2 regions of the Janthinobacterium sp. HH106 genome follow, and region 2 is predicted to be linked to the other one. Evidence: predicted binding sites of a transcription regulator. Region 2 holds the regulator's gene; the other holds the start of a gene.
The links. Region 2 encodes FliA, which starts transcription of late flagellar genes. Its sites were predicted from a motif close to CTAAAGTTTNNNNNNNNNNNGCCGNTA; they were not measured.
Positions count from the first base shown of each region.

Region 1: JAB8_RS23240 (FlxA-like family protein) is a predicted target of FliA. The motif match lies at 2,795-2,821, and genes of this name have one in related genera.

Region 1 is NZ_LRIC01000060.1:130,698-145,019, forward strand. It holds gene JAB8_RS23225 (alpha/beta hydrolase) at 1-706, shown strand, start outside; gene dcd (dCTP deaminase) at 839-1,408, shown strand; gene JAB8_RS23235 (PrpF domain-containing protein) at 1,444-2,682, opposite strand; gene JAB8_RS23240 (FlxA-like family protein) at 2,851-3,201, shown strand; gene JAB8_RS23245 (ATP-binding protein) at 3,234-4,721, opposite strand; gene JAB8_RS23250 (response regulator transcription factor) at 4,724-5,413, opposite strand; gene JAB8_RS23255 (periplasmic heavy metal sensor) at 5,607-6,110, shown strand; gene JAB8_RS29610 (hypothetical protein) at 6,141-6,311, shown strand; gene JAB8_RS23260 (intradiol ring-cleavage dioxygenase) at 6,269-7,111, shown strand; gene JAB8_RS23265 (DUF1501 domain-containing protein) at 7,108-8,556, opposite strand; gene JAB8_RS23270 (DUF1800 domain-containing protein) at 8,566-10,341, opposite strand; gene JAB8_RS29260 (hypothetical protein) at 10,409-10,729, opposite strand; gene JAB8_RS23275 (hypothetical protein) at 10,756-11,322, shown strand; gene JAB8_RS30020 (hypothetical protein) at 11,386-12,117, shown strand; gene JAB8_RS29745 (hypothetical protein) at 12,122-13,477, shown strand; gene JAB8_RS23290 (hypothetical protein) at 13,488-14,322, shown strand, end outside.
Region 2 is NZ_LRIC01000015.1:59,824-74,145, forward strand. It holds gene JAB8_RS07830 (RluA family pseudouridine synthase) at 201-1,196, shown strand; gene JAB8_RS07835 (HAD-IA family hydrolase) at 1,302-1,961, shown strand; gene JAB8_RS07840 (Rieske 2Fe-2S domain-containing protein) at 1,958-2,335, shown strand; gene JAB8_RS07845 (S49 family peptidase) at 2,377-3,378, shown strand; gene JAB8_RS07850 (hypothetical protein) at 3,756-4,133, opposite strand; gene JAB8_RS07855 (16S rRNA pseudouridine(516) synthase) at 4,379-5,089, shown strand; gene JAB8_RS07860 (fumarylacetoacetate hydrolase family protein) at 5,178-6,176, shown strand; gene flhB (flagellar biosynthesis protein FlhB) at 6,316-7,509, shown strand; gene flhA (flagellar biosynthesis protein FlhA) at 7,506-9,602, shown strand; gene flhF (flagellar biosynthesis protein FlhF) at 9,915-11,243, shown strand; gene JAB8_RS07880 (antiactivator of flagellar biosynthesis FleN protein) at 11,236-12,099, shown strand; gene JAB8_RS07885 (RNA polymerase sigma factor FliA) at 12,145-12,876, shown strand; gene JAB8_RS07890 (flagellar motor protein) at 12,858-13,604, shown strand; gene motD (flagellar motor protein MotD) at 13,610-14,322, shown strand, end outside.

The DNA of each region.
Region 1 (14,322 bases), on a different contig from region 2:
ACAGGCGCTTGACATGCATGCGCACGATCCGGATTACCCCGTCAGCACGGGCTGGCCCGAGCTGGTGCGCGAGTACATCGACGACCTGGAACGCCGCTACAGCGCGCCCGTGATCCTCGTCGGCCATTCGCTGGGCGGCATGCTCAGCGTGATGGTGGCCAAGCAGCGGCCCGAGCTGGTGCGTTGCGTGGTCTTGCTCGATTCGCCCGTGGTGGCGGGCTGGCGCGCCTTGCTGGTGCGCCTGGCGCGCAACACGGCGCTGGGCGAGCGTTTTTCCCCCTCGCGTTTTTCCGCCAGGCGGCGCAAGCTGTGGCCCGATGCGCAAGCCGCGTATGAACACTTCGCGGCCAAGGACATGTTCGCCATCTGGGCGCCGCAAGTCTTGCGCGATTACATCGACAGCGGCCTGGTTCCCCATCCGGACGGGGTGCAGCTGCGGTTTACGCGCGAAGTGGAAACGCAGGTCTACCGCAGCTTGCCGCACCATATCGGCGGCCTCGTCAAGGATGGTTTGCCCGTGCCCATCGGCTTTATCGGCGGCACGGAATCGGTGGAATGCCGCCAGGCGGGCTTGACGGCCACGCGCAAGCTGGTCGGCAAGTTTTTCCGCCAGGTGCCGGGCGGGCATCTGTTTCCCATGGAAAACCCGGAACTGACGGCGCAAGTGGTGCGCGAGATGATCACGGCATTGCTGGCGAAACAATAGCCTTCCGCCAAGGATTTTCAGGGGATGGGGGCCAACAGCGGCGGATTTTCGCGTAAAATCCTGCCATTCGGGCCGCGCCTGCACCTGGCGCGCCGCCCCAGCCATTCGATATTCTAGAAAGATACTGCTGCGATGACGATTAAAAGCGATAAATGGATACGCCGCATGGCGGAAACAACGGGCATGATCGAGCCGTTCGAACCGGGCCAGGTCAAGGAACGCGACGGCAACCGCATCGTTTCCTACGGCACCTCCAGCTATGGCTATGACATCCGTTGCGCCGACGAGTTCAAGTTGTTTACCAACATCAACACCACCATCGTCGATCCCAAGGATTTTGACGCGAATAACTTCGTCGATGTGTCGGGCAAGGGCTATTGCATCATCCCGCCGAATTCGTTCGCGCTGGCCCGTACCGTGGAATATTTCCGCATTCCCCGCAACGTCTTGACGATTTGCCTGGGCAAGAGCACGTATGCGCGCTGCGGCATCATCGTCAACGTCACCCCGTTCGAACCGGAATGGGAAGGCTATGTGACCCTGGAGTTTTCGAATACGACACCGTTGCCGGCGAAAATCTACGCCAACGAAGGCGTGGCGCAAGTGCTGTTCTTCGAATCCGACGAAGTGTGCGAAACCTCGTACAAGGACCGCGGCGGCAAATACCAGGGCCAGGTCGGCGTGACATTGCCGAAGACCTGATTGATTGCTGGAACGGGCAGGGCGCCAGTCCTGCTTTAAATCTGTTTCAGCAGCCACGCCTTCAGCGCGGTTGACGGCTGGTACAGGGGAACATGGCCGCGCAGCAAGATTTGCGCGCTGCGCCGGTAGGCCGCGCCGTCGATGGCGATGTTGCCCGTCACCCCGTCCTGGCGCGCCACGATGGTGGTGTCCAGGATGCCGGCCGGGTTGGCTAGGCCCAGTTCCATCTCTGTTTCCGCTTGCTTGACTGGCGGCACGCCGCGCGCCAGCGCATGCGCCACCGTGCCCGGTATCAGGCAAGCGGCCGCCAGGCAGCAGCCTCCCGAGACCGCCAGCGAGGCGTGGCCCGATTGCGGCGTAAAGTAACGCACCGCAATATTTCCCTCTCCCGCCGCCGGCCCCACGATGCAGAACTTGGGGATGGTTTCGCTGCGTTCCAATTCCGCCAACGTCATCAAGCCGCCATCGCGCTTGCGCAAGCCCATCAGCAGTCCCGCCGCGCTCCACACCTGGCGGATCGCCTGCATGAAAGCCGTATCCGCTTCCAGTTCCGCGATGGACTCATGCGCCGTCTTGCCGAACTGGCTCGCTGGCGCGATGACCATGGGCACGGCCACATCCACGCACGAGACCGCATAACCGTGCACCACATCCTGTGCATTGCCTGTTGGCAATAATTTTCCCGTCTTGGCGCCTGCCGGCTGCCGCAGGAACAGGTCCACGCGGGGGAAGTTGCCGGTCACGCCAGGAATGCTGGCGGCCGTAAAGCTGCCGTCGCGTTCGCGCGCCATGCGCGAGGTGGTGATGACGCCCGTGTTGGTGTTGCGGATATCGATATCGTGCGCGCCGATGGCCAGTGCCTCGATCACGCCGCTGTCCAGTCCCCACAGTTGCAGGGCGGACGACATATTGCCGCAGTTCACGCTCCAGTCGATATCGCCGTGTTCGCCAGCCAGCTGGGCCAGGGTGCTGACCAGGCGCGGCTGGCCCGCATGCTGTTCCACCTCGGCGAGGAAGACTTTATTGCTGGTGGGCGTGCCCCGACCCAGGCCCGTGATTTGCCGGTTGCCCGGCTGCCGGCCGGACTGGGGCACGCCCATCAGGTGGCGCAGCAATTCCTCGCGCAGCGTTTGCTCGGCCGGCACGCAGGCCCCGTGCAAGACCAGGCCCGTCGATGTGCCGCCACGCATGTGGTGGACGGGAAACTCGATCACGCCGCAGCGTTGGCGGGGCACGAGGTCGGGCAGGGCGGGCAGCAGGGGCGTCATCATCATGGATCGTGGTCAAGGCAGGAAGCGCCAGTGTGCCAGTTTTTCTTGCTGGTGTGCAATTGGATGGTGCGCGCGGCGTCTTTACATGGCTTTACCCGCCTTTACACTTGCCGCCCTGTATTGAGTACCTTGCGCGCCGATAATAAGGTGTTGAATAATCAGGGAGGCAATATGGTAGCGGCAATCGGTTCCGGCAGCGCAGGCGGTACAGTCGGCGCGGCCGGCAGCGCCAGTGCGGGCAGCAGTGCGCAGATCGCGGCGCTGCAAAAGCAGATCACGGCGGCGCAAAAACAGTTGACGGAGTCGCAGAAGGGCGAGCAGACGGACGCGTCGCAAAAGCTGCAGCAGCAGCTGGCGCAGCAAATTCAGGCCTTGCAGGCGCAAATCGCCCAGCTACAGGCGGCGGCCGCGCAGAAGGCGGCACAAGGCGAATCCCAAACGGCCAGCAGTGCCGAGACCGTGGCGAGTCCCGCCAGGTCAAGCGCGTCGACCCTGGGCAGCATCATCGATACGCAGGCGTAACAACACATCCACGCGCCAGGCTCGCCGACAGGTCAGCCTGGCGTTTTGACGGGTAGCAGCATTTCCACGCACAAGCCGCCACCGCTGCGCAAGCTGGCCCCGATGCGGCCGCCATGGGCGTTGATGACGTGCCGGGCGATAGCCAGGCCCAGGCCGTGTCCATCCGTGCTGTGCTGGGTATTACTGGCGCGGAAGAACGGTTCGAAAATGCGCGCCAGGTCCGCGCCAGCCACGCCGGGGCCCCGGTCCAGCACGGCGATGCGCAGCCAGTCGGACATGCGCGACAGTTCCACTTCCACCGTGCCGCCATCGGGGCTGTGCTTGACGGCGTTGCGCACCACGTTTTCCACGGCGCGCGCCAGCAATTCTGGCTGGCCCGTGACGCTGGCGTCGGGCATGGCCGCATCGCCCGCCAGTTCGACGTTCAACTGGCGTGCCCGGGCCTCATAGCGGGCGTCGTCCACGATGTCGTGCACGAGGTCGGCGATGCTGACGTCTTCGCTGTGCATGTGCCCGGCTCCCGTTTGCCCGGCGCCGGCTTCCAGCCGTGACAGCGTCAGCAGTTCACCGATCAGTTTATCCATGCGTTCGCTTTCGCGTTCGATGCGCTGCATCGAGGCGGCCATCTTTTCCGGCTGCTGGTGCGCCAGGCCGATGGCGGCCTGCAGGCGCGCCAGCGGCGAGCGCAACTCGTGCGAGACGTCATGCAGCAGACGTGTCTGGCTATCCATGAGGCTGCGCAAGCGGCCCGTCATGCGGTCGAAATCGCGGCCCAGGTCCGTCAATTCATCGCCGCGCTTGCCGCTGGCGTGAAAACGGGGCGCCAGATTGCCGTGCGAGGCGGCCTCGAACGCTTGCCGCAGGTCGCGGATGGGGCGCGCAAAATACCAGGCCAGCAGGAAAGAAAACAGCAGGCTGGCGGCGATGGCCGCCCCCAGGGGAATGAATGTGCGGTAGGGCGTGTCCATGCGCGGGGGCGGGCCGCGGCCGAATTCGCCGCGTGGCGGCGCAGTGCCTGCTTCGTGGGGCCGTGGACCGGCTCCCATGGCGCGCGGGCCGCTCATGGCGACGGCGTTGAGCGTGTCGCGCGCGGCGCCTGCCTCGGCATTGCGGAAGCGTTCGGACGAGGGCAGGAACAGCAGATAGCGCTGGCCGTCGCTGCCGGTGACCGTGCGCACGACGGGATGGGCCTGGCTTTGCTCCAGCATGGCGCGCGCCTTGGCCAGCATGGCGGGATGCACCGCGCGGCCCATCAGTTCGTGTCCGCGCGCATCGACGGCAAACACGCGCATGCGCTCGAGCTTGCTCAGGAATTGCCGCAAGGCCTGGCTGCCGCCCGCTTCCAGGGTGGCGCTGGCGGCCTCGATGATCATTTGCGCGGGCGGACTGGTGTCGATGTCGAGGGCCCGCTCCTGCTGGGCCGCCCGGTTTTTCAGCCAGAAGGTGCCGCCGATGCCGATGGTGGCCGTCACTTGCGCCAGCATGATGCACAGAAAAAACTTCCAGAACAGACGGCCCACGCTTACTCCTTGATCAGCTGGTAGCCGAGACGGTACACGGTCTGCAGGCAGGAGCGGCCATCGGCCAGGCTGCCCAGTTTGCGGCGCAGGCTGCTCAAGTGCACGTCGATATTGCGGTCGAAGCGGGCCATGGGACGGCCCAGACCCAGTTCCGATAATTGATTCTTGCTGACGGGCTTGCCCGCATGGCGCACCAGCACTTCCAGCAAGTTGAATTCCGTGCTCGTCAGCTCCAGGTGCGCGCCGGCCCAGGAAACGCGGCGCTGTTCCGGCCACATCGTCAGTTGCCCTACGGTGAGCGGCGCCAGACCCGAGCTGTCGTGCGGCGCCGCCTGCGCGCGGCGCAGGATGGCGCGGATGCGCGCCGTCAGCTCGCGCGGCGTGCACGGTTTCGTCACGTAATCGTCGGCGCCCAGCTCCAGGCCCACGATACGGTCCGTATCGTCGCCGCGCGCCGTCAGCATCAGGATGGGCAGGTTGCTGCCGGCGCGGATGCGGCGCAGGGTTTCTAGTCCATTCATGCGCGGCATCATGACGTCGAGGACGGCGATGGCGTACAGGCCCGTCAGCGCCTCGGCCGCGCCGCTTTCGCCGTCATGCACGGCGCGGGCATCGAAACCTTCCTGCGTCAGGTATTCCTGGAACATGCCGACCAGTTCCACGTCGTCATCGATTAACAAAACCTTGCTCATGCCTGTGCTTTTTTCGGGTGAATATCGCCCGATGATAGCAGTCAACAGGCGCGGCTCAGGGCCCTTTTACCCGCTTTTACATACGTCCGCTTACATTTGCGCAGCTTCCTTTACACGCTTTTACGCGGCCCTGACGTTGCTTTACACGCCAGACGCCGACAATCAGCGCTGATCTCCACGAAAGGAACGCCCGATGAAATACTTGAGTATCGCCGTATCCCTGTTGCTGTTGTGCGCCTGCAGCATGCCGCTCGTTGCCCTGGCCCAGCAGGAAGCTGCGCCGTCCGGCCCGCCGCCGCGCGCCATGCCGGGGCCGCCGTCCGGCTTCGGTCACGGCCCAGGCGGACCCGGCGCGCCAGGCTTGCCGCCGTTCCTGCATGGCATCGAGCTGAGCGAAGCGCAGCAGGATAAAATTTTTGCCGCCACCTACGCCCAGACGCCCTTGCTGCGGGAACAGGAAAAGATCGCCTTCAAGGCCCACGAGCAGCTGCGCGCACTGGCCGCCTCCAGCGCCTACGACGATGCGCAAGCCAGCGCGCTGGCGAACACGGCGGCGCAAGCCATGGCGAAGATCAGCTTGCAGCATGCGCGGCTGGAGCAGCAATTGCTGGCCGTGCTGACGGCGGCACAGCGCCAGCAGGCGCTGCAGCGGCACGACAGCCGCCAGGGTCCGCGCGACCTCCGGCGCTCCGAGTAAGCGGCAGGCGCGAGCGCAGGGAGAGCCAGCATGCGCATCCATGCCTTGCGTCCGGGCAGCAGCTTGCAAGCGCTCTCGCGCCATGCGACGCAGGCGCTGTACCTGTGCGCCAGCCTGAATCCCGCCTTGGCGGGCTTGCCCCACTTGATGGAATATCTATGGAACTACATGATCACGGTCTGGCATCCGACCTCGAAATGATGCGGCAACAGGCGGCCGAGCGGCGACAGGTGCTGCGCTGGCTGCTGGCCGGCGCCGCCACCTTGCCCCTGATGAGCTGCGGCGGCGGGTCGGACGCCAGCGGCGCGGCGGCAGGCAGCGCCGCCGCTGGGGTCACGACACCCAGCACGGGCGCATGCACAGTGATTCCCGAGGAAACGGGCGGGCCGTATCCTGCCGATGGCACGAACACCTATGGCGGCAGCATCATTAACGTGCTGAACCAGTCGGGTGTCGTGCGCAGCGATATCCGCGCCAGTTTTAATGGCGCCACGGGTGTGGCGGCGGGTGTGCCGCTCACCATCAAGCTGCAGTTGCTTGACGCCAGCGGCAGCTGCGCCAGCCTGGCCGGTTACGCCGTGTATGTATGGCATTGCGACCGCGACGGCCTGTATTCGCTGTATTCGAGCGGCGTGACGGCGCAAAATTACCTGCGCGGCGTGCAGGAAACGGACAGCGCCGGCAACCTCAGCTTCACGACGATCTTTCCCGGCTGCTATGCGGGGCGCATGCCGCACGTGCATGTCGAGGTCTATCCCAGCCTGGCCAAGGCAGCCTCTGCCTCGAACCGCATCAAGACCTCGCAGTTCACTTTTCCAATGGCAACGTTGAATGAGGCCTACACGGCCAGCGGCTACACGGCCAGCGTGCGCAACCTGGCGCAGATCAGCTATGCCAGCGACAATGTCTTCAGCGACGGCACCAGCCTGCAGATGGCCACGGTGACGGGCAATGCCACGGATGGCTACGTCGTCACGCTGGTGATCGCCGTCAATGGTTAAGTTGTCGTCATGAACCCCAGGTCGCGCCGGCTGAAGTTGCCGATGTTCGGGAACACCTCGGCCAGCTGGCTGTCGGCCACGCCGAACCACTTGGCCAGCGTGGCGCCGTACTGGTCGACGGAGGTGGTCGGCAGCAGGGCGCCGGAACCGACGTCCAGCTCATGGCCCAGGCCCGTGACGGGGAAGGTGCCGTAGATGTCGCGGCCCTTGACGGCGCCGCCCACGACAAAGTGGTGCGCGCCCCAGCCGTGATCCGTGCCATCGCCGTTGCTGCTGAAGGTGCGGCCGAAGTCCGACGCCGTAAAGGTCGTCACCTGGCGCCGCAGATCCGCGCCCTGCAGGGCCGCCAGGGTCGTGTCGAAGTAGGCGAGCGCATGGGCCAGCCGGGCCATCAGGTCGGCATGCAGCGCCTTTTGCCGGTCATGCGTGTCGAAGCCGCCCAGGGTCACATAAAATACTTGCCGTTTCACCCCCAGGGCGCCGCGTCCGCCGATGATGCGCGCCACCGTCTGCAATTGCACGGCCAGCGGATTGACGCCGGACGCGCCTGTGTTCGGATTGACGTAGGGCGGGGGATTCGGCACGCCCCCCGCGCCGGCCGCCAGCATGGCGCCGCTGAGGACGCTCTGGCTGGAGATGGCGCGCCCGATCGTGGCCACATGTTCCTGTTCCATCAGGTCGCTGCCGGCCGTCGTGATGATTTCACGCAATGCCGCCGGCCCCTGCGCCGTGCCGAACAGGCTGCCGCTGAGATCGATATTGCGAATCGGCACCGCACCGGCCTGGCCCACCTGGAACTGGCGCACCTGGCGTCCGCTCAGGAACAGCGCGTTCGATGCCGCGGATACGGCCGTGAACATGGCGTTGCTGTTGCCCGCGCCAAGCAAGTCGCCCAGACGTCCGCCCCAGCCCACGCTGGCGCCTTCCGGCAGGCCCGACTGCCAGGTCGATTGCTGGTCGTTATGCGAAAAAAGCTTGGACGGCAGGGCCACGCCGCCCGCCTTATATTGCGCCAGGGTAACTGGCTGGATCAGGGTGCCCACATTGGCGACGACGGCGGCGCGGCCGTCATCGAACAGGCTTTTCAGCGGAACGAGGGAGGGATGCAGGGCAAAGCTGCGTCCCGCTTGCACGGTGGCCGGCACGATGGGCAACACGCCACCGGCTGCACCGACGGCGGGCAGGTGGATCGAATCATTGCTGCCCGTGTTGCGCAGGCGCGTGTATTCATTCCAGGACGATGTGTCGGTTGCCAGCACCGTGTTGAAGGCGTCGTTGCCACCAGCCATGAACAGGCACACGAGCGCTTTGTAGTCATCGGCCGACTGGGCGGCAGCCTGGCCCATGGCTGCCAGGTTGAGGGCGAACGGCGCGGCCGTGCTGCCGGCCAGGCTCAGCATGGAGCCGAGGAAGCGGCGGCGGGAAAAAGGGGGGAGATGGGACATGCGGCTTCCTTATTTCTGGACCAGGTATTCAGGCGAGGCCATCGACAGGAAGATGGCCAGGCGTACGCGGTAGGTTCTTGCGAGGTTGACCTGTGCGGCATTGCTGCCGGTGGCGGCCGGAATCGGCACGCTATTGACGGTGGACAGGATGGTGCCGCGCAGCTTGGTCGACATGTTGCCGGCCAAGAGCAGCAGGTCGACGCGGTCGAGCAAGGCTGCAGGCTGGTCGGCCAGGGCCAGCTCGGCCGCATAGTCCGCCTTCACCGAGGCATTTTCTCCCACGCCGCCGCTGATGGCGTCCTGGATGAAGTTCAGATAGCCGGTGACGGACGGCTCTGCCGTGATCTGCATTTCCGGCGCCACCAGACTGGCGGCGGCCAGCGGCGAATTGGGCGGGACATAGCTGGGACGGAAATAATTGAAGACGGAGGGTGCATTCATGGGATTCTGGCCCAGGCCCGTGAGCGGATCGCTCAGGTAATAGATGCGGTATTGCGAAGCTGCATCCTTGGCGTTAAAGGCGCGCATCCAGTTGCCCAGGCGTACCAGCGGTTCGCGCAATTTCCCCGTACGCAAGGTTGTGCCGGCCGGGGCCAGCGCCTCCGGATCGAGCAGCACGGCACGCAGCACCGCCTGCATGTCGCCGCGCACGCCAGCGCCATTATTGGCAAACGCGGCCGCTACCCGGCCCACATAGGCGGGGCTGGGATTGCTGGTGACGAGCCGCTGGATCAGCTGGCGGCCGAAGAAGGGGCCTGTATTCGGGTGGTTGAACAGAGTGTCGAGGGCTTGCGCCAGGTCGGCTTCGCCGGTAGTGGCGCCCGAAATACTGACTCCCAAGAAACGTTTTTCTCCGGTGGAATGGAAGGCCGTGTAATTCTGCATCGGTTTCCAGTCGCGGTCCGGATCGGCCACGCTGCCAAAGAAACGGTTAGCGGCCTGGTCTGGTCCGGCCCAGCTCCAGCCTGTTAATACTTTCGCCAGGCCGCTCACATCGTCGCGCGAGTAGGTATCGATGGGCTTGCCGCCGGACAATTTCAAGCTGCCGTCAGCGTTCAGCTGATACAGGCCGATCGTAAATAACTGCATGATTTCGCGGGCAAAATTCTCATCCGGGGTACGCGTTGCCGATTCCTTCTGATTGCGCAGGTGCGACAGATACAGACCCATCATCGGATGCGTGGCGACGCCTTGCAGCAAGGTGCGGAAGTTGCCGAAAGCATGTTGTCCCAGCATGTCGTAATAGCTGGCAACACCGCGCACGTGCGGCCACACGGCTTCGTTTTGCGTGGAAATGACGAAAATTTCCGACAGGGCAAACGCCGTGCGTTGTCGCAACTGGTCGTCGCCGCCTACGGCCTGCTGCCAGAATGATTCATAAAAATTCTGAGGCAAGGCCTTGCTGGCCGTCGTGTCCGCTGGTGGAAATTTCGCATCGAGATATTTGCGATGCAAGCTTTGTGGTCTGGAAAACTGGTACTGGAACCAGGCGTTGCTGTCGCTGGCGGCCAGTGCATCGATGGCCGCGATATTCGGCCCGAACGTGGCCCGGCCCAGGAAGCGTGACGCCTGCTGGCGCGTAAATGTCGTCACCTTCGCGGCCGGTGGCGTGGTCAGTGGGGGCGGCGGGACGGTTTCCGCGGGAACTGCCGGCTCGCCCGGCTTCATGTCCGCAGGCGGCGCCACCGTGGCGGTCGGGCTGTCGCCGCCACCGCCACCACAGGCGTTCAGCAAACTCAGAAGTGTTACAGCAGCCAGCAAGCGGCGCAAAGTAGGATGGATCATTTAGTTTCTTTGTGGCAATCAAATTCTGACCTCGTTATTGTATTGCCTGCCTACTGAAAGTGCGTGCTCAAAAGAACATTTGCGTCTTGTCTATTTTTCGATTTAATGCATTTTTGACCGATGTTAAGTGATTTTTTATAGTATTTTGATGAACTTTATTTTTTACAAATGGAAAAATATTTTTACGCGAACGCCTGCTTGTGGTCGATAGGCGACGTAATAAATTCCCTCTAATTAAGCTTGTTCGAAAGCTCATGGACAGGGCGAAAACAGCTTCGCCGGAAACCATGGTTTTTATCGCATCGGCGAAAAGGCGTTCGCCGTCGCGTCCCGTTTTTCCCTCTGCACTTGGCTGGCATGGCCCTTGCGTCAGGGAGGCATGGACCACCCGCCCGCCTTTCACCGGAGCCTGTCATGACCAGCCGCCTGCTCGCCTATCGTCCCGAAATGGAATTGCCGGAAGCGCCGGGCGTACTGTCCCTGCAGCACGAAGATGAGCTGGCACTGGCGGCGCAGTTGCTGGAATTGCAGGCGCCGTCCCAGTTCGACGCGTTCCTGGCGCGCCAGTTGGGCGCCACCGCGGCGGGCCAGCAAGTGCGCGGCACGCCGCTGGAAGGGCCGCTGCGCCAGCTGCTGGGCAAGGTGGTGGCGCCCCTGCTGCCCCTGTATGGCGGTTCGCCACAGGCGCTCAAGCGGCGCGCTGCGGGCATCTTCGGCATGGAACTGGAGGGCTTGAGCCCGGAAGACAAGGAATTCGAACTGGCGCGCCAGGTCGTGCATCTGATCGATGCCGTCAATACGGCGCTGACGCAGGACGGCGGCACGGGTGCGCGCGCGCCCAGGGCGCGGGTGGAAACGGCCCTGTTGCAAGTGGCACGCAGCGTGGCGCCAGGCTTGCTCAGGCAGGCGGCGCAAGCGCCAGGACCGGACGGTGGCCGCTGGCGCCGCGAAGGCGGGCACATCGTCGTGCTCGATTGTTAGCCGGACGGCCAGTCTGTCCGGCGCTGTAGTGTCAACCGAGGTGCTAACTTTTAGGAGCTCATCATGCATGACTTAGATCGTACGACCCTGGAATACGGGCAGGAGATGTCCGGCTTTGAAGCGGAACAGTTCGAGTTTGGCCAGGGCGAATGGAGCGGCGAGGGTGGCGCGAGCGCCATGTTTTCCGAAGCCGAGGAAATGGAACTGGCCAATGAACTGCTGTCGGTCAGCAATGAAGCCGAACTGGAACAGTTCCTCGGCAATTTCCTGCGCAAGGCCGCCTCGGTGGCGGGCGGCATCATCAAGTCGCCCGTGGGCCAAGCCATCGGCGGCGTGCTCAAGGGCGTAGCGAAAAAGGCGATACCGCTGGCCGGTGGCGCCATCGGCGGCTATTTCGGCGGCCCGCTGGGCGCCAAGATCGGCAGCGGCCTGGCCTCGGCCGCCGGCAATGCGCTGGGGCTGGAAGCGGAGGCCTCGTCGAACGAAGACCGCGAATTCGAGGGTGCCAAGCAGTTCGTGCGCCTGGCCGCCGACACGGTCAACCGCGCCGCGCAGGCACGCGGTTCGGGCGACCCGCGCGCCATCGCCCAGGCGGCCGCCAGCGCGGCGGCGCGCCAGTTCGCGCCCGGCCTGCTGGGCCGCCCCGGCAGCCAGGTCGCCACACAGAACGGCAGCGGCGCCGCTGCGGGCGGGGCCATGGCCCAGGGCGGCGCGGCAAGGGGCTCGGCGGGCATGCGCCCCTCCAGCGGGCGCTGGGCGCGCCAGGGCCACAAGATCGTCCTGTACGGCGTCTGACATCATGGCCATCGGCGCTTATGCTGCCTGGATGCTGGCGCAGGAGGCGCGCTCGCTGCTGACGCGGCTGGCGCGGCTGGAACCGTTCGCGCTGATCGAGCCGACGGTGCTGGCGGCCGCCCTGATGCCCAGCGCCCAGTCGGCCATCGAAAGCCAGCTGGTGCAGGGCCGGCGTGAATTGCGGCGCATGGTCGCCCAGTTCCAGCACTGGCTGCGGCGCGAGCACGCCGATGGCGCCAGCATGGCCACTGCTGCCGAGGCGCAGCGCCGCTTCACCTTTCTGCGCCTGAAATTCAATGCCGCGCTGACCCAGTTCGACCTGTTCAACGAAGTCATCACGCAGCGCAGCGAGCACAAGACGGGCGTCTGGCTGGCCGGTCTCGACATCGTTGCCGCCGATGCGCTGGCGCTGCCCGGCAATGTGTACCAGGCGCCGCCCGTGATCTGCTACCTGGACCGGGGGCCGGGCGCCGCCATCCGCCGCGCACGCACGCGCCTGCCGGGCGGCGGCGACAATCCCGTCGCCATCATCCGCCTGCCGCGCGAACGCATGATCGGCAGCAGCATCGCTTCGTCGCTGGTGCACGAGGTGGGCCACCAGGGCGCGGCGCTGCTGGACCTGGTGGCGTCCTTGCGGCCCGTGCTGCAAGCCATGCAGCACGGCGGCAGCGGTCTGGTGCACGTGTGGCAGTTGTGGGAGCGGTGGATTTCCGAGATCGTGGCCGACTTCTGGTCGCTGGCGCGGGTCGGCGTGGCCGCCACCCTGGGCCTGATCGGCGTGGTCAGCCTGCCGCGCGTGTTTGTCTTCCGCCTCAATATCGACGATCCCCATCCGGTGCCATGGCTGCGGGTGCGCCTGAGCTGTGCCATGGGACGGGCCTTGTATCCGCATCCGCAATGGGACCGGCTGGAGCAGCTGTGGCTGTCGTACTACCCGCTGACCGGCCTGCCGCCGGCCCGGCAGCGGCTGCTGGAGCAGCTGCAGGCCAGCATGGCGGCCCTCGTGGGCTTGCTGGTGCAGCACCGGCCACCGGCCTTGCGCGGCGGCTCGCTGGTCGAAGCCATGGCCGTGCACACGCGCCAGCCCGCCATGCTGGCGCAGCTGTTTCGCAGCTGGACCCTGGCGCCGGCGCAGATGTACCAGGCCGCGCCGACCCTGGTGTTCGCCGTGCTGGGCCAGGCGCGCGCCAGCGGTACCTTGAGTCCGGAAGACGAAAGCGAGCTGCTGGGGCGTTTGCTGACCCACTGGGCCTTGCGCAGCACCCTGGACACGTCGGAGCTGTGCGCCGACGTCGTGCGGCATGGCCGCCAGTCCGGCAGGTTGCTGCCGCCCCTGGCATCCCGTTTGATTATCCATTGAGGAGAACGACATGAGCAGCAAGATGAGCAGCAAAAGCAGAGGGGCGGGCCAGGCGGGTCCGAAACACCACGGCGGCAGCATCGCGGTCACCGTACACGAGCAGGACAGCGGGGCCATGGTCGTCAATGCCGCCATCAGCCTGTACCGGGGAGCCGAGGCGGATTGCCACAACTTCAATGCCGCCACCTGGGTGCCTGATCCCGCCATGCTGGTGGGCGTGCGCTGGACGGATGGGCGTGGCGGCACCGTGTTTACCGACCTGATGACGGGCAGTTACGTGGGGGTGTATGGCAATTTCCCCGCCACGGCGCCCCAGTGCGTGACGGTGCAGGCCGGCTGCAGCGCCGTATTGTGCTTCACGCCCCAACTCAACCCGCAGGTGACGCTGGCGTTTGAAGCGGCCGACTGCCATCCCAGCGACTGTCAGTTCGGCAGGGTGGGCGACCGCGCCATCGCCACCGTCTCGTTTGACGGCGATCAGAGCGCCGACGGGCGCGACCAGGTGCAACTGCTGGCCGCCGCGCCGTGGGTGCCCATGCGCGGTACGCCGAACGCGTTTTCCACGCCAGTGCGGCGCGCCGGCATGCACCGCTTCATGGGACAGATGATGCTGTCGCAGCGTCCCGAACTGCGCAACGCCTTGCCCGTGCCGGAAGGGCTGAGCCCGCACGCCATGCTGGCGCTCGACGCGGAATACGAGACGGAAGAGCGCCAGCCGCAGCCCATCACGGGCAACGTGGGCGTGTCGCTGACGCGCACGGAAACGGAGCCGACGGAAGACTTGCCGCTGTGGACCCTGATACGCAACAGTACCGAGGCGATGTCGTTTACCAACTACCTGCATT
Region 2 (14,322 bases):
ACTACGGTGCAACCTTGATTCGCGCAGGGATGGTGCATATACATTTTTTTCCACCGAATTTGCAATTTGGCGAGGCCGGTGGAGACGCCCCTGTGTAAAATGTGCTTTTATTCTTACACTCGCAGCAGCCAGGGCCGCAGCAAAAACAATTATATATTCAAAATGAAGGACTTAGAGAGATTTCTGGGAAGACATAGTAAATGAAGAGTCAAAATGATGTTGTTCCCCCTTCAACACCCCCGGTTCAGCCGCAAGCCCAATTCGTAACGATCGCCGAGGAAGAAGCAGGCCAGCGCATCGACAACTACTTATTAAGAGTGTGCAAGGGAGTGCCTAAAAGCCACATCTACCGGATCTTGCGATCGGGAGAGGTGCGCGTGAATAAAGGCCGTATCGATCAGCTGTACCGCCTCGCCGCCGGCGACGTGGTGCGCATTCCACCCGTGCGCGTGGCCGAAAAGGCGCCCACGGGCGCGCCGGCCGCCGAATTCAAGATCATCTTCGAAGATGCGCAGCTGCTCGTCATCGACAAGCCGGCCGGCGTGGCCGTGCATGGCGGCTCGGGCGTATCGTTCGGCGTGATCGAGCAATTGCGCGCCTCGCGCCCCGACGCCAAGTTCCTGGAACTGGTGCACCGCCTGGACCGCGACACGTCCGGCTTGCTGTTGCTGGCAAAGAAACGCACGGCGCTGACCAACCTGCACGAGCAGATGCGCGACGGCCTTACCGACAAGCGCTACCTGGTGCTGGTGGCCGGCGACTGGAAGAATGCGCGCCAGCATATCAAGTTGCCGCTGCATAAATATACGACGGCCGAAGGCGAGCGCCGGGTGGCCGTGCAGGCCGATGGCCTGGCGTCGCACACGGTGTTTTCACTGTTGCATAAATATCACAACTTCGCCTTGCTGGAAGCGGAATTGAAGACGGGACGCACGCACCAGATCCGCGTGCACCTGTCGTCGTCCGGTTTCCCCATCGCCGGCGACGATAAATATGGCGACTTTGCCCTCAACCGTGCCCTGTTGAAAGCCGACAGCACGCGCGGCGCCCTGAAGCGCATGTTCCTGCACGCGCACCAGATCACGTTTACACACCCTGAAACGGGCAAGACGATGACCCTGAACGCGCCGCTGGCTGCCGAATGCGAGCGTTTCTTGGTAAGCTTGGGCAAACCATTGGCCGTTGCCGCACGATAATTGGGAGTTACTTAACGATCTACCGCGTGCGCGCGACACTACTCACAAGGTAGTCAGTCGCCATCATTCATTCTCAAGGAGCCGGCGGCTATGCCGTCGGGAAACATGGCAAGAAAGCAATTTGATCTGATCGTCTTCGATTGGGACGGTACCCTGATAGACAGTACCTCGACCATCGTCAAGTGCATCCAGGCATCGGCCAAAGACCTGGGCTTGCCCATTCCCACCGAGTTGCTGGCCTCGCATGTGATCGGCCTGGGTTTGCAGGAAGCGATGCAGCTGGTGATGCCCGACGTGGAGCCGAAATACCATGCGCGCATGGCCGAGCGCTACCGCTATCACTATCTGTCGCGCGACCATGAGCTGACCCTGTTTCCCGGCGTACACGAGATGCTGCTGGAACTCTCGCAGCAAGCGTACTTTCTCGCCGTCGCCACGGGCAAGAGCCGTGTCGGCCTGAACCGTTCGCTGAATGCCGTCAAGCTGCTGTCGCTGTTCGATGCGACGCGCTGCGCCGATGAAACGTTTTCCAAGCCCCATCCGGCCATGCTGCAGGAGCTGACGCGCGAACTGGGCCAGGACATGCGCCGCACCGTGATGATCGGCGACACCAGCCATGATTTGTTGATGGCAAGCAATGCAGGTGCGGCGGGTATTGCCGTAGAGTATGGAGCGCATCCGGTGGCGCAGTTGCAGGCTTGCCATCCGCTGTATTCGGCCGCCACGGTGGCCGATCTGCACCAATGGCTGAGCGAGCACGCATGATGAGCGACGTTGTCGATGTGTTCATTTGTGCGGCCGACGCCGTGGCCGATGGCGGCAAGGGCGTGCGCTTTCCCGTCTCGGCCGGCGGCGAAACGACCACGGGCTTTGTCGTGCGCCACGGCGGCAAGGCGTATGGCTACCTGAACCGCTGCGCCCATGTGCCCATCGAGCTGGACTGGGCCGAAGGCGAGTTTTTCGAGTCCAGCGGCTTGTACCTGATGTGTTCGACGCATGGCGCCATCTATGTGCCGGAGAGCGGCTACTGCGCGGGCGGCCCCTGCAAGGGCGGCCGCTTGCGTCCGATACCCGTGACCGAGCGCGACGGCCAGCTGTATTGGCAGCCCGACGAGTATGTCCAGCCGCTGCCGGCCTGAAGCCCGGTGCAGGCATTATTGCAATTTAAACAAAGTGAACCATGAGCGAAAACACGAATGACAAGCTGGACAGCAGCGCGCCAGCCGCCGGCCACGGCGCCCCTGCGGGCAACTGGGAGCGCGACGTGCTGGAAAAGCTGGTATTTGCCACTTTGCAAGAGCAGCGCGCGCACCGCCGCTGGAGCATCTTCTTCAAGGTCTTCGGCCTGCTGATCGTGCTCTTTGCGCTGTGGGTGTTTTATGACTACAACACGGCCGACGACAGCGAGACCCTGGGCCGCCATACGGCCCTGATCGACATCAGCGGCGCCATCGAGTCCGAAGGCAGCGGCTCGGCCGCCGTCGTCATCCCCGCGCTGGACAAGGCGTTTTCCGATAGCGGCTCCGTGGCCGTGGTGCTGCATATTAATAGTCCGGGCGGCAGTCCTGTGCAGGCCGGCATGATCGTCGACGAGATGCAGCGCTTGCGCAAGGGCTATCCGGACAAGCCCTTGTATGTGGTGGTCGATGAAATGTGTGCCTCGGGCGGCTATTACATCGCGGCCGCCGCCGACCGCATCTACGTCAACAAGGCCAGCGTGGTCGGCTCGATCGGCGTGCTGATGGATGGATTCGGCTTTACGGGCGTGATGGAAAAGGTCGGCGTCGAGCGCCGCCTGCTGACGGCGGGCGAGAACAAGGGCTTCATGGACCCGTTCAGCCCCCTGACGGAAAAGCACAAGGCGTATGCGCAAGGCATGCTCAATGAAATCCACCAGCAATTCATCGAGGTGGTGCGGGCGGGACGCGGCAAGCGCCTGAAGGAAACGGCCGATACCTTCTCGGGCCTGTACTGGACGGGGGCGAAAGCCGTGGAAATGGGCCTGGCCGACGATTTCGGCACGGTCGACAGCGTGGCGCGCGACGTCGTCAAGGCGGAAGACATCGTCGACTACACGCAACATGAAGGCTTGCCGGAGCGCGTGCTCAAAAAGTTTGGCGCCGCCATGGGCGCGGGCGCCATGAAGGCGGCCGTGCAGCAGTCACAACCGGCGTTGCGCTGAGGACATCACACTTGGCTGGCAGGCAAGCCAGTCGAGAATGATTTTCAATAAGGTGGTAAATTGGCTTGAAAATGGGGCTGCTTGGGCTATAGTGAAAGCGTAGTTCTTTTCAAGGAGGGGCGATATATCAACTATGTTGTCAGTACTAACTTGATTGGCAAGTCTTGGAACTACTCGCCGCATCGCAGATGTGGTTTTGAGTGAATTTACATTCCTCACTAAAGTCCCGATGGGGCTTGGGAACGGCGGCGCAATGCCGCCGTTTCCTTTTGTTCCTCTTTCGTGCCGGATGGACCGGTGTTGCCGGATGTGGTGTCTGGGCGTGCTGGCAAGGCAGGCATGCGAGGGCAGGGCATGGCTGGTTGAATGGGCCGGTTTCAGACGGCGCAGCCGTTGCAGTGCGCGGGCACGCTACTTGCCTGCCGGGCCGGCGTTGCGACGGTGCTGGCGTTGGCGCCGGAACTGATGTCAGGCGGCGTGTCCGCCATGGCGGGCGCCGGCACGTTCTCGGTTTCCGCATCCGTTTGTGCAAAACCGCCCAGCTCCAGCCAGCACATGAAATGGCATTGGGCCTCGGCATGCCAGTGCGTCTGGCTTGCTGGTGACGGCGTTGCGTTCCCGTCCTGCTGCGCAGGGGTGTTGCTCCAGCGCGCCACGCCGAGTCTGACCTTGTGCATGGCCGCCTGTTCCGTAGCGATGCGCTGGCGCATGTCGGCGATGCTGCCTTCTAAGGCGATGGTATCGGTATGCTTCATACAATGTCCTTGTGAGTCGTTGCCTGGTTATTATTCCTAAAGCTCGTTAGGCGGATTCCTAACGAAGTTTCAGTCTATCAATGCGATATTCCAAGCGCTTGATATTTCTCAAAGGAATTGACCATTTATATCGAAATCTCACCTTGCACTTCAGCTCATCTGTGCCTGCGCAAGGCTGGTGCGACCTCGGCGGCCTGGTACAGGGCCGCTTCACGCTGCCAGCCGCTTCTGGTAAAGTCACGCCCATGAGTAAATTATCCCTAGACCGCATCCTGCAATCGCAGGGTTTTGGCACCCGTAAATATTGCCGTTCCCTTATCGAAGATGGCGATGTCGTCATCGATGGCGTCACCCAGACCAATTACCGCACCACCGTCGAGACCGACGGCCTGGTGCTGCACGTGTTCGAAGAAGAGTGGGTGTACCGCGCCCACCTGTACCTGGCGCTGAATAAGCCCGCCAACTTCGAATGCTCGCGCAAACCCAGCCATCATCCCGGCGTGCTGACCCTGCTGCCGGAACAGTTTACCTGGCGCGAAGTCCAGCCCGTCGGCCGGCTCGACCACGATACGACGGGCATGCTGCTGATGTCCGACGATGGCCCCTTTATCCATGCGCAATCGTCGCCGAAGCGTCATGTTCCGAAAATTTACCAGGCCACGACGCAAGAGCCCGTGACCGATGAACTGGTGGCCCTGCTGCTGGCTGGCGTGCAATTGCACGACGAACCGGCCCCGCTGGCGGCCCTCGTCTGCGTCAAGCGCGGCGAGCACCAGCTGGAAATCGTGCTCGAACAAGGCAAATACCACCAGGTCAAGCGCATGCTGGCCGCCGCCGGCAACCATTGCAGCGCGCTGCACCGTTCCGCCATCGGCAGCCTGACCCTGGAATCGCTGGGCATTGCGGAAGGCGAGTGGTGCTACCTGACGCCCGAGCAGATCGCTCTCCTCGCGTAAAACTCTTCTGACCGTCAAAGCCGGGAATATCCCGGCTTTTTGGCGTCTTTAGCCTTCAATTGCCTGCATTTGACGAAGTTTTCCCTACATGAAATTAGCAACCCTGAACGATGGCACGCGCGATGGCCAGCTGGCTGTCGTCTCGCGCGACCTGAAAACGGCCCATCTGGCCGACGGCATCGCCTCGACCCTGCAAAAGGCGCTCGACGACTGGAGCTTCATCGCGCCCCAGCTGGACTTGTTGTACCAGACCATCAATAGCGGCCGCGGCCATCGCGCCTTCGAGTTCGATTCCGCCAACTGCATGGCGCCTTTGCCGCGCAGCAGTTTGCGCGTGGCCGGCGCTTCTTATCTGCAGCAGATCGAGCGGGCCTGCAAGGCGGCGGGAACTGAAGTGCCCGCGAATCTGCGCGAATCGCCGCGACTGTACCAGGGCGCCAGCGACGATTTTCTCGGCGCCCACGACGACATCTGCCTGGCGCACGAGCAGTGGGGCATCGATTACGAAGCGGGCATCGCCGCCATCACGGACGACGTGGCCATGGGCTCGACGCCGGACCAGGCGCACCTGAACATCAAGCTGTTGATGCTGGTCAACGACATCACCTTGCGCAACCTGGCGCCGGACGAACAGGCGAGCGGCTACGGCTTCCTGCAGGCGAAGCCGGCCATGGCGTGCTCGCCCGTCGCCGTCACGCCAGACGAACTGGGCGACGCCTGGCGCGGCGGCAAAGTGCACTACGCGCTGCGTTGCAGCCTGAACGGCAAGTTGACGGGCCAGCCCCACGCGGGCGCCGACATGGCATTCAATTACCCGCAATTGCTCGCCCATCTGTGCCAGACGCGCAACGTGCGCGCCGGCAGTGTGGTCAGCGCGGGCGGCGTCGCCAACAAGGAGATCAAGAAGGGATTTTCCAGCATCGTTGAGCGACGTAACCAGGAGATGATCGCCGATGGCGTCGCCAGCACGCCGTACTTGCTGTTTGGTGATGTTGTTCGTTTGGAAATGCTGGGTGATGACGGCAAGTCGCTGTTTGGCGCGATCGAGCAGACCGTGAAACAGGCCGAGGCGCGCAAGTCCCGCTAAGGTTACTGGAGAGTAAAGGAAATACAGGGGATTTGCCCCCCTGTTCCGCCGATGGCGCGCGCCCGCTTGAACCGATAATGCGTCATGCCCAGTCCGTATTGCGCCTAGCCAGGCTGCAGGACTTCACCGGAGTTGATTGATGTCGGAAGACAGCGACGCAGAAAAGACCGAAGCCGCGTCACCGAAGCGCCTCGAGCAGGCGCGTGAGGAAGGCGACGTTCCGCGATCGCGTGAAGTGGCCACGTTTACGGTGTTGATGGCGTCCGGCTGCTGTCTGTGGTTTGCCGGCGACGCCATCGTGCGGCGGCTGACGGCTGTCATGGTTTCCGGGCTGACCCTGGACCGGGAGCAAATCCTCAATCCCGACGCGATGATGTTGCGCATCGGCTACGACGTGGGTTCCGTTCTGCTGACCTGCCTGCCGTACGCCGCGGCCATCATGCTCGTCGCCCTCGCGTCGCCCGTGCTGGTGGGCGGCTGGCTGTTCAGTTCCAAGGCGTTCACCCCCAATTTTGGCAAGCTCAACCCGATTCGCGGCCTGGGCAATATGTTTTCGAAGAATGCGCTGGTGGAGCTGCTCAAGGCCATCGCCAAGACCCTCGTCGTCGGCGTCGTCGCCTGGATGGTGATGCAGCATCAAAAGGATGCCGTGCTGGGCCTGTCGGTGGAATCCCTGCGCGCCGGTTCGGCCCATCTGATCAGCCTGCTGATCACGGCCTTCCTGCTGATCGTCGGCGCGCTGGGCCTGATCGCCGCCATCGATGGTCCGTACCAGATGTGGCATTACGCCAACAAGATGAAAATGTCCTTGCAGGAAGTCAAGCAAGAGGCGAAGGAGTCGGACGGCAATCCGCAGATCAAGGCGAAGATACGCCAGATGCAGCATGAAATGTCGCGCCGCCGCATGATGGCCGACGTGCCGACGGCTGACGTGGTGGTGACCAATCCTACCCACTACGCGGTGGCCTTGAAGTATGGCGAGAATTCGCGCGGCGCGCCGCAGGTGGTGGCCAAGGGTATCGACGAAGTGGCGGCGAAGATCCGCGAACTGGCGGGCGAACACAAGGTCGCCATCCTGGAAGCGCCAGCCCTGGCGCGCGCGCTGTACAAGCACACGGACATCGGCGACGAGATTCCCGAGGCGCTGTATGGCGCCGTGGCCGAAGTACTGGCCTACGTGTTCCAGCTGCGCAGCTACGGCAACGGCCATGGCGAGCGCCCCGACAAGCCGAAAAAACTCGACGTGCCGCCCGAGCTCGATCCGCTCGACCCCGCATCGCAGACCAAACCCGCGGCAGACGCGGCAGACAAGAATAAAGGAAGTACACCATGAACGGCCTGAGATTGCCAGCCTGGCTCAGCGGAATGGGCAACAACGCCAGCAAGGGTGTCGCCGCGCCGATCATCATCATCATGCTGCTGGCGATGATGGTGTTGCCGCTGCCTGCCTTCATCCTCGACATTTTCTTCAGCTTTAATATCGCGCTGTCCATCATCGTGCTGCTGACGGCGCTGTACACGGTCAAGCCGCTCGACTTCATGGCCTTCCCGACCATCCTGCTCGTGTCGACCATGCTGCGCCTGTCGCTGAACGTGGCGTCCACGCGCGTCGTGCTGACGGAAGGCCACACGGGCGCCGACGCGGCCGGTAAGGTGATCGAAGCGTTCGGTCACTTCTTGATTGGCGGCAACTACACGGTCGGTATCGTGGTGTTTATCATTTTGACGATCATCAACTTTACCGTCGTGACCAAGGGTGCGGGCCGTATCGCCGAGGTGGGCGCCCGCTTCGCGCTGGACGCCATGCCTGGTAAGCAGATGGCCATCGATGCCGACCTGAACGCCGGCCTGATCGGCGAAGACGAAGCGCGCCGCCGCCGCACGGAAGTGGCGCAGGAAGCGGAATTCTACGGCGCCATGGACGGCGCCAGCAAATACGTGCGCGGCGACGCCATCGCCGGCATCATGGTGACCGTCATCAATATCGTCGGCGGCCTGCTGGTGGGCTTGCTGCAGCATGACATGGGCTTTGCCGATGCGCTGAAGAACTACACGCTGCTGGCCATCGGTGACGGTCTGGTGGCGCAGATTCCTTCGCTGATCATTTCCACGGCGGCCGGTATCGTCGTCTCGCGCGTGGCCAGCGAACAGGACATCGGCACCCAGTTGGTGGGGCAATTGTTTGCGAAACCGCAAGTGCTGTACATTACCGCCGGCATCATCGGCGGCATGGGCCTGATTCCCGGCATGCCGAACATGGTCTTCATCCTGCTGGCGTCATTGCTGGCCGGCTCCGCCTATTTGATCAGCAAGAAACGCACGCAGGAAAAAGCGGCGGCCGAAAAGCCGGCCGAAGCGCCGCCAGCCACGGTGGCGCCCGAGCAGGAAGAAGCCAGCTGGCAAGACATCATGCCCGTCGACACCCTGGGCCTGGAAGTGGGCTACCGTTTGATCCCCCTGGTCGACAAGACGCAGGGCGGCGAATTGCTCAAGCGCATCAAAGGCATCCGCAAGAAATTTGCCCAGGAAGTGGGCTTTCTGGCGCCGCCCGTGCATATCCGCGACAACTTGGAATTGAAGCCGTCCGCCTACCGCATCACCCTCAAGGGCGTGGAAGTGGGCGTGGGCGAAGCGTTCAACGGCCAGTTCCTGGCGATCAATCCCGGCATGGCCAGCGGCACCTTGCCGGGCCTGGCCACGAGCGACCCCGCGTTCGGCTTGCCTGCCACCTGGATCGACGCCAGCCTGCGCGACCAGGCCCAATCGATGGGCTACACGGTCGTCGATGCGGGCACCGTGGTGGCCACGCACTTGAATCACCTGATCACCTCGCATGCGTCCGAGCTGCTGGGCCGCGCGGAAGTGCAGTCGCTGCTCGACCACCTGGGCAAGGATGCGCCGCGCCTGGTGGAAGACCTGGTGCCGAAGATGCTGTCGCTGTCGACCCTGCAGAAAGTGCTGCAGAACCTGCTGGCCGAGGGCGTGCACATCCGCGACATGCGCACCATCATCGAAACCCTGGCCGAGCATACGGTCCATACGCAAGACCCGAACGACCTGACGGCGCTGGTGCGCGTCTCGCTGGGCCGCGCCATCGTGCAGCAGCTGTTCCCCGGTGCGGCCGAGTTGTCCGTGATGACCCTCGACAGCCGCCTGGAGCGCCTGCTGATGCAGGCGATGGGCAATGGCGGCGACGGCGCCGGCATCGAGCCGGGCCTGGCCGATACCATCGCCCACCAGGCGGGCCTGGCCGCGCAGCAGCAGGAAGCGCTGGGCCTGACGCCCGTGCTGCTGGTGCCGGCGCCGCTGCGCGCCCTGCTGTCGCGCTTCCTGCGCCGCGCCTTGCCGCAGCTCAAAGTGCTGTCGCATGCGGAAGTGCCGGAAACCAAGACGATCCGCGTCACGGCGCTGGTGGGGGCGCAATAGTCGACAGCATTAGTACCGGGGTCAGACCCCCTCCAGCGTTAGCGCGGAGCTTTGCGTTAGCGTTAGTGGGGGTCTGACCCCAGCTTCTCAGCCCTTGCTTTTGGTCAAATAAACATCAATTTCCTGCCGGCAAACTGAATAACGGGTACTTTCCCGTCCTGTTCCTTCGATCATTTCCTGCAAGCATCGCTAATAATAGAAACTGTCCGGGTGATCTGTGTCCATGTGGAAGACAGCACCCAAGCAACAGGAGTCGATGATGGTCACACAGTTCAGCCAATATTGCGCCCCCCCCGCCTTGGGAGGCCGGTCATGAATGTGAAGAAATTTACGGGCGCCTCGTCGCGCGATGCGCTGCGCAAGGTGCGCGAAGCATTGGGTCCCGACGCCGTGATCCTGTCGAACCGCCAGACCGATGGCGTGGTGGAAATCCTCGCGCTGGCCAATGACGATGCCGCTTCGCTGGCCTCGCCGCCGGCCGCGTCCGAAATGGCCCAGCCCCGTCCCCAGTTGCAGACCCAGTTCGCCACGCCGCAGCGTCCGGCCGCCCCGGCCCAGCGCCCGGCCGCACCGCGTCCTGCCGCGCCGCGCCAGGCAGCCGGCGAGCCAGTGGACATGGCCCGCATGCAGCAGATGATGGCCAGCGCGCTGGCGCACGTCAAGGAAAACGCCGCCGCCGAGATGAGCGGCATGATGAATGAAATCCGCGCCATGCGCGGCATGATGGAAACCCAGCTGGCGGAAATTTCGTGGGGTTCGACGCAGCAGCGCGAGCCGCAAAAAGCCGTCGTGCTGCGCGAAATGCTGGCGGCCGGCTTCTCGGCCAGCCTGGCGCGCTACCTGATCGACAAGCTGCCCGCCGGCCTCGACGGTGCGCAAAGCATGCGCTGGATCAAGACCGTCCTGAGCCGCAACCTGAACACGGTCACCAATGAAGACGCCATGCTGGAGCAGGGCGGCGTGTTCGCGCTGGTCGGCCCGACCGGTGTCGGCAAGACCACCAGCACGGCCAAGCTGGCGGCCCGCTGCGTGATGCGCCACGGCCCGGAAAAGCTGGCCCTGATCACCACGGACGCCTACCGTATCGGCGCGCACGAACAGCTGCGCATCTACGGCAAGATCCTCGGCGTGATGGTGCATTCGGTGAAGGACGAAGCGGACTTGCGCATCGCCCTGAAGGAACTCAAGAACAAGCACACGGTGCTGATCGATACCGTGGGCGTGAGCCAGCGCGACCAGATGGTGACGGAACAGGTGGCCATGCTGTCGGGCGCCGGCGCCGACGTGAAGCGTTTGCTGTGCCTGAACTCGACGGCGACGCAGGAAACGCTGAACGAAGTGGTGCGCGCGTATCAAGGCAGCGGCCTGGCCGGCTGCATCATGACCAAGCTCGATGAAGCGGCGTCGATCGGCAACGTGCTCGACGTGGTGATCCGCCAGAAGCTGAACCTGTTTTATGTGTCGAACGGCCAGCGCGTGCCGGAAGACCTGTACCTGGCCGACCGCGGCTACCTGATCGACCGCGCCTTCAAGCTCAAGCGCGACTCGGCGGCCACGCAGTTTTCCGACGCCGAACTGCCGCTCCTGATGGCGCAGGCGGCCGCCCGCAACAATGAAGCGCGCGGGGTGCACCTTGGCTAATTTCGATTTCGACCAGGCCGAAGGCTTGCGCCGCATGCTGGCCGGCCCGCAGCCGCGCGTCATGACGTTCCTCTCGGCCACGCCGCAGGACGACAAGGGCGCCATGCTGGTCAACCTGGGCGCTTCGCTCGCCTATGGCGGCAATGATGTGCTGCTGCTTGACGCCAGCGGCGGCAGCGATGGCGTGGCTGCACGCCTGGGACTGGCGCACGGCGCCAGCCTGCGCGACGTGGCGCGCCAGCAGTGCGGCCTGAACCAGGTCATCCATCAGGTGCCGCAAGGCTTCGGCGTGGCCAGCCTGGGCGCGCGCAACCACCTGATGGACAGCATGGACTATGCGGGCGAGGACGAATTGCGCCGCCTGGGCAAGACTTTCGAGGTGCTGGCGCGCCAGAGCGGCATCGTGCTGGTCGACGGCGTCGTGGCCGACGAGGGCGATTGCTTCCCCGTGCCCTTGATGGCCTCGTCGGATATCGTGGTGCAAGTGTCGACCAGCGCCACCTCGATCAAGGCGGCGTACTGCCTGATCAAGCGCCTGAGCCAGGAACTGGGACGCCGTCCGTTCGGCATTCTCGTCACGGGCGCTTCCGAATCCGAGGCAAAAGTGGTATACGATAATATGGCACAGGCGGCGAGCCGCTACCTGGCCGTGAAGCTGACCTCGATGGGTTCGGTGCCTGCCGATGAATATCTGCACCGCGCGGCGCGCCTGGGCCGCAGCGTGGTCGATGCGTTTCCGCTGGCGGGCGCCTCGGTGGCGTTTCGCGGACTGGCCGAGCGGCTGGCCCGTTCGGCGGCGCCGGTGCTTGGCGGCACCTTGTACCAGACGGGGAGCCCGCACCAGTTCAGCGCCTGAATCGAACCGCAGCACCAGATAAGATGAGAAAACAATAAGCAGCCTATGTACACGGTCAAAGGGAAATCGAACAAGGACTATTTGCTGACGGAGCACATTCCGCTGGTGAAGCGTCTGGCGCACCATATGAAGGCGAAATTGCCGCCTTCGGTCGAGGTCGATGACCTGATCCAGGCCGGCATGATCGGCCTGCTCGATGCCATTAGCCGCTATGAAGAGACGCATGGCGCGCAGTTCGAGACCTATGCCGTGCTGCGTATCCGCGGCGCCATGCTCGACGAATTGCGCACCAGCGACTGGCTGCCGCGCAGCATGCGCCAGAACATGCGCAAGATCGAGGAGGCGATGAGCACCTTGCAGCAGCGCCTCGGCCATCCGCCGACGGAATCGGAAGTGGCGAAGCTGCTCAAGATGTCGCTGGCCGACTACCAGGAAATGCTGGGCGACGGCGGCGGCCACCAGCTCGTGTATTACGAAGACTTTCATGACCCGGACGGCAATGACAGCTTCCTCGACCGCCACTGCGTGGACGAGGACAGCGACCCCTTGCGTTCCCTGCTCGATACCGATTTCCGGCAATCCGTGATCGATGCCATCGACGCGCTGCCACCACGCGAGAAAATACTCATGGGCCTGTATTACGAAGAAGAGCTGAACCTGAAGGAGATCGGCGCGGTGATGGGCGTATCCGAATCGCGCGTCTCGCAGCTGCATACCCAGGCCGTCGCGCGCCTGCGCGCAACCTTGAGGGAGCAGGCGTGGACTGGTCCAGCGTAATCGGGCTGGCGCTGGCGCTGGCCGGCCTGTTGGTCGGCCAGGCACTGGAAGGCGGCAAGATGGCCTCCCTGCTGCAGCCGGCCGCCTTTGCCATCGTCATCATCGGCACCTTTGGCGCCGTGCTGCTGCAGACGCGGCTGCGCACTTTCGTGCGCGGCCTGGAAATGCTGCGCTGGGTCTTCCTGCCGCCCGCCGATACGCGTGCCGCGCTGGCGCGCGATATCGGGCAATGGAGCCTGACGGCGCGCCGCGACGGCCCGCTGGCGCTCGAGCGCCTGATGGAAAACACGGCCGACCGCTTCAACGCCAAGGGCTTGCGCATGATCGTCGATGGCATCGCGCCCGACAAGCTGCGCCAGCTGCTCGACGTGGAAATTTCCGCCTATGAAATGGCCGAGCGCCAGGCCGTCAAGGTGTGGGAATCGGCGGCCGGCTATTCGCCCACCATCGGCATCCTGGGCGCCGTGCTGGGCCTGATCCACGTGATGGAAAACCTCACCGACCCGAGCAAACTGGGCAGTGGCATCGCCGTGGCCTTCGTCTCGACGATTTATGGCGTGGGCCTGGCCAATCTGCTGTTCCTGCCGGTGGCGAACAAGCTCAAGGCCATCGTCTCGCGCCGCGTGCTGCAGTATGAAATCACGGCCGCCGTGCTGTACGACATCGCCACGGGCGACCATACGCGCATCATCGAAGAGCGCGTGTCCAGCCTGCTGCACGAGCACTGATCATGATGCGGCGCGCGCGCAGGAAGTATGACGAGGAACCGGACAACCAGGACCGCTGGCTGATTTCGTACGCCGACTTCATCACCTTGCTGTTCGCGTTCTTCGTCGTGATGTACGCGATTTCGCAAGTCAACGAGGGCAAGTACCGCGTCTTCCAGAATGCCATCGGCCAGGCCTTCAGCCTGGAAAAGGGCGCGCCGCCCATCATCATGGAAGCGCCGCAGGCGATCCCGCTGCCGAACCCTGCCCTGAAACGCCGCACGGAAGCGATCCGCCGCGAGCGCGAGCACATGACGCGCCTGGCGCAGGACCTCACATCCACGCTGGCGCCGCTGGTCAAGGAAGGCAAGGTGCGGGTCACGCAGACGAGCCGCGGCGTGAGCGTGGAAATCAATGCCAGCGTGCTGTTCGACCCGGGCGCGGCGCGCCTGACGGCGGAATCGGACCAGGCCCTGCGCGCCGTCGCCGTGCTGCTCAAGGATGACACGCACGACGTGCAGGTGGAAGGGCATACGGACGTGCAGCCGATCAGCAATTCCAATTTTGCCTCGAACTGGGAATTGTCGGCCGCGCGCGCCAGCGCCGTGGTGCGCCTGTTCATCGCCAGCGGCGTGCAGGCGTCGCGCCTGACGGCGGTGGGCCACGCCGACAATATCCCCGTGGCGCCCAACGAAACCCCGGAAGGGCGCGCGCGCAACCGCCGGGTCGCCGTGACGAT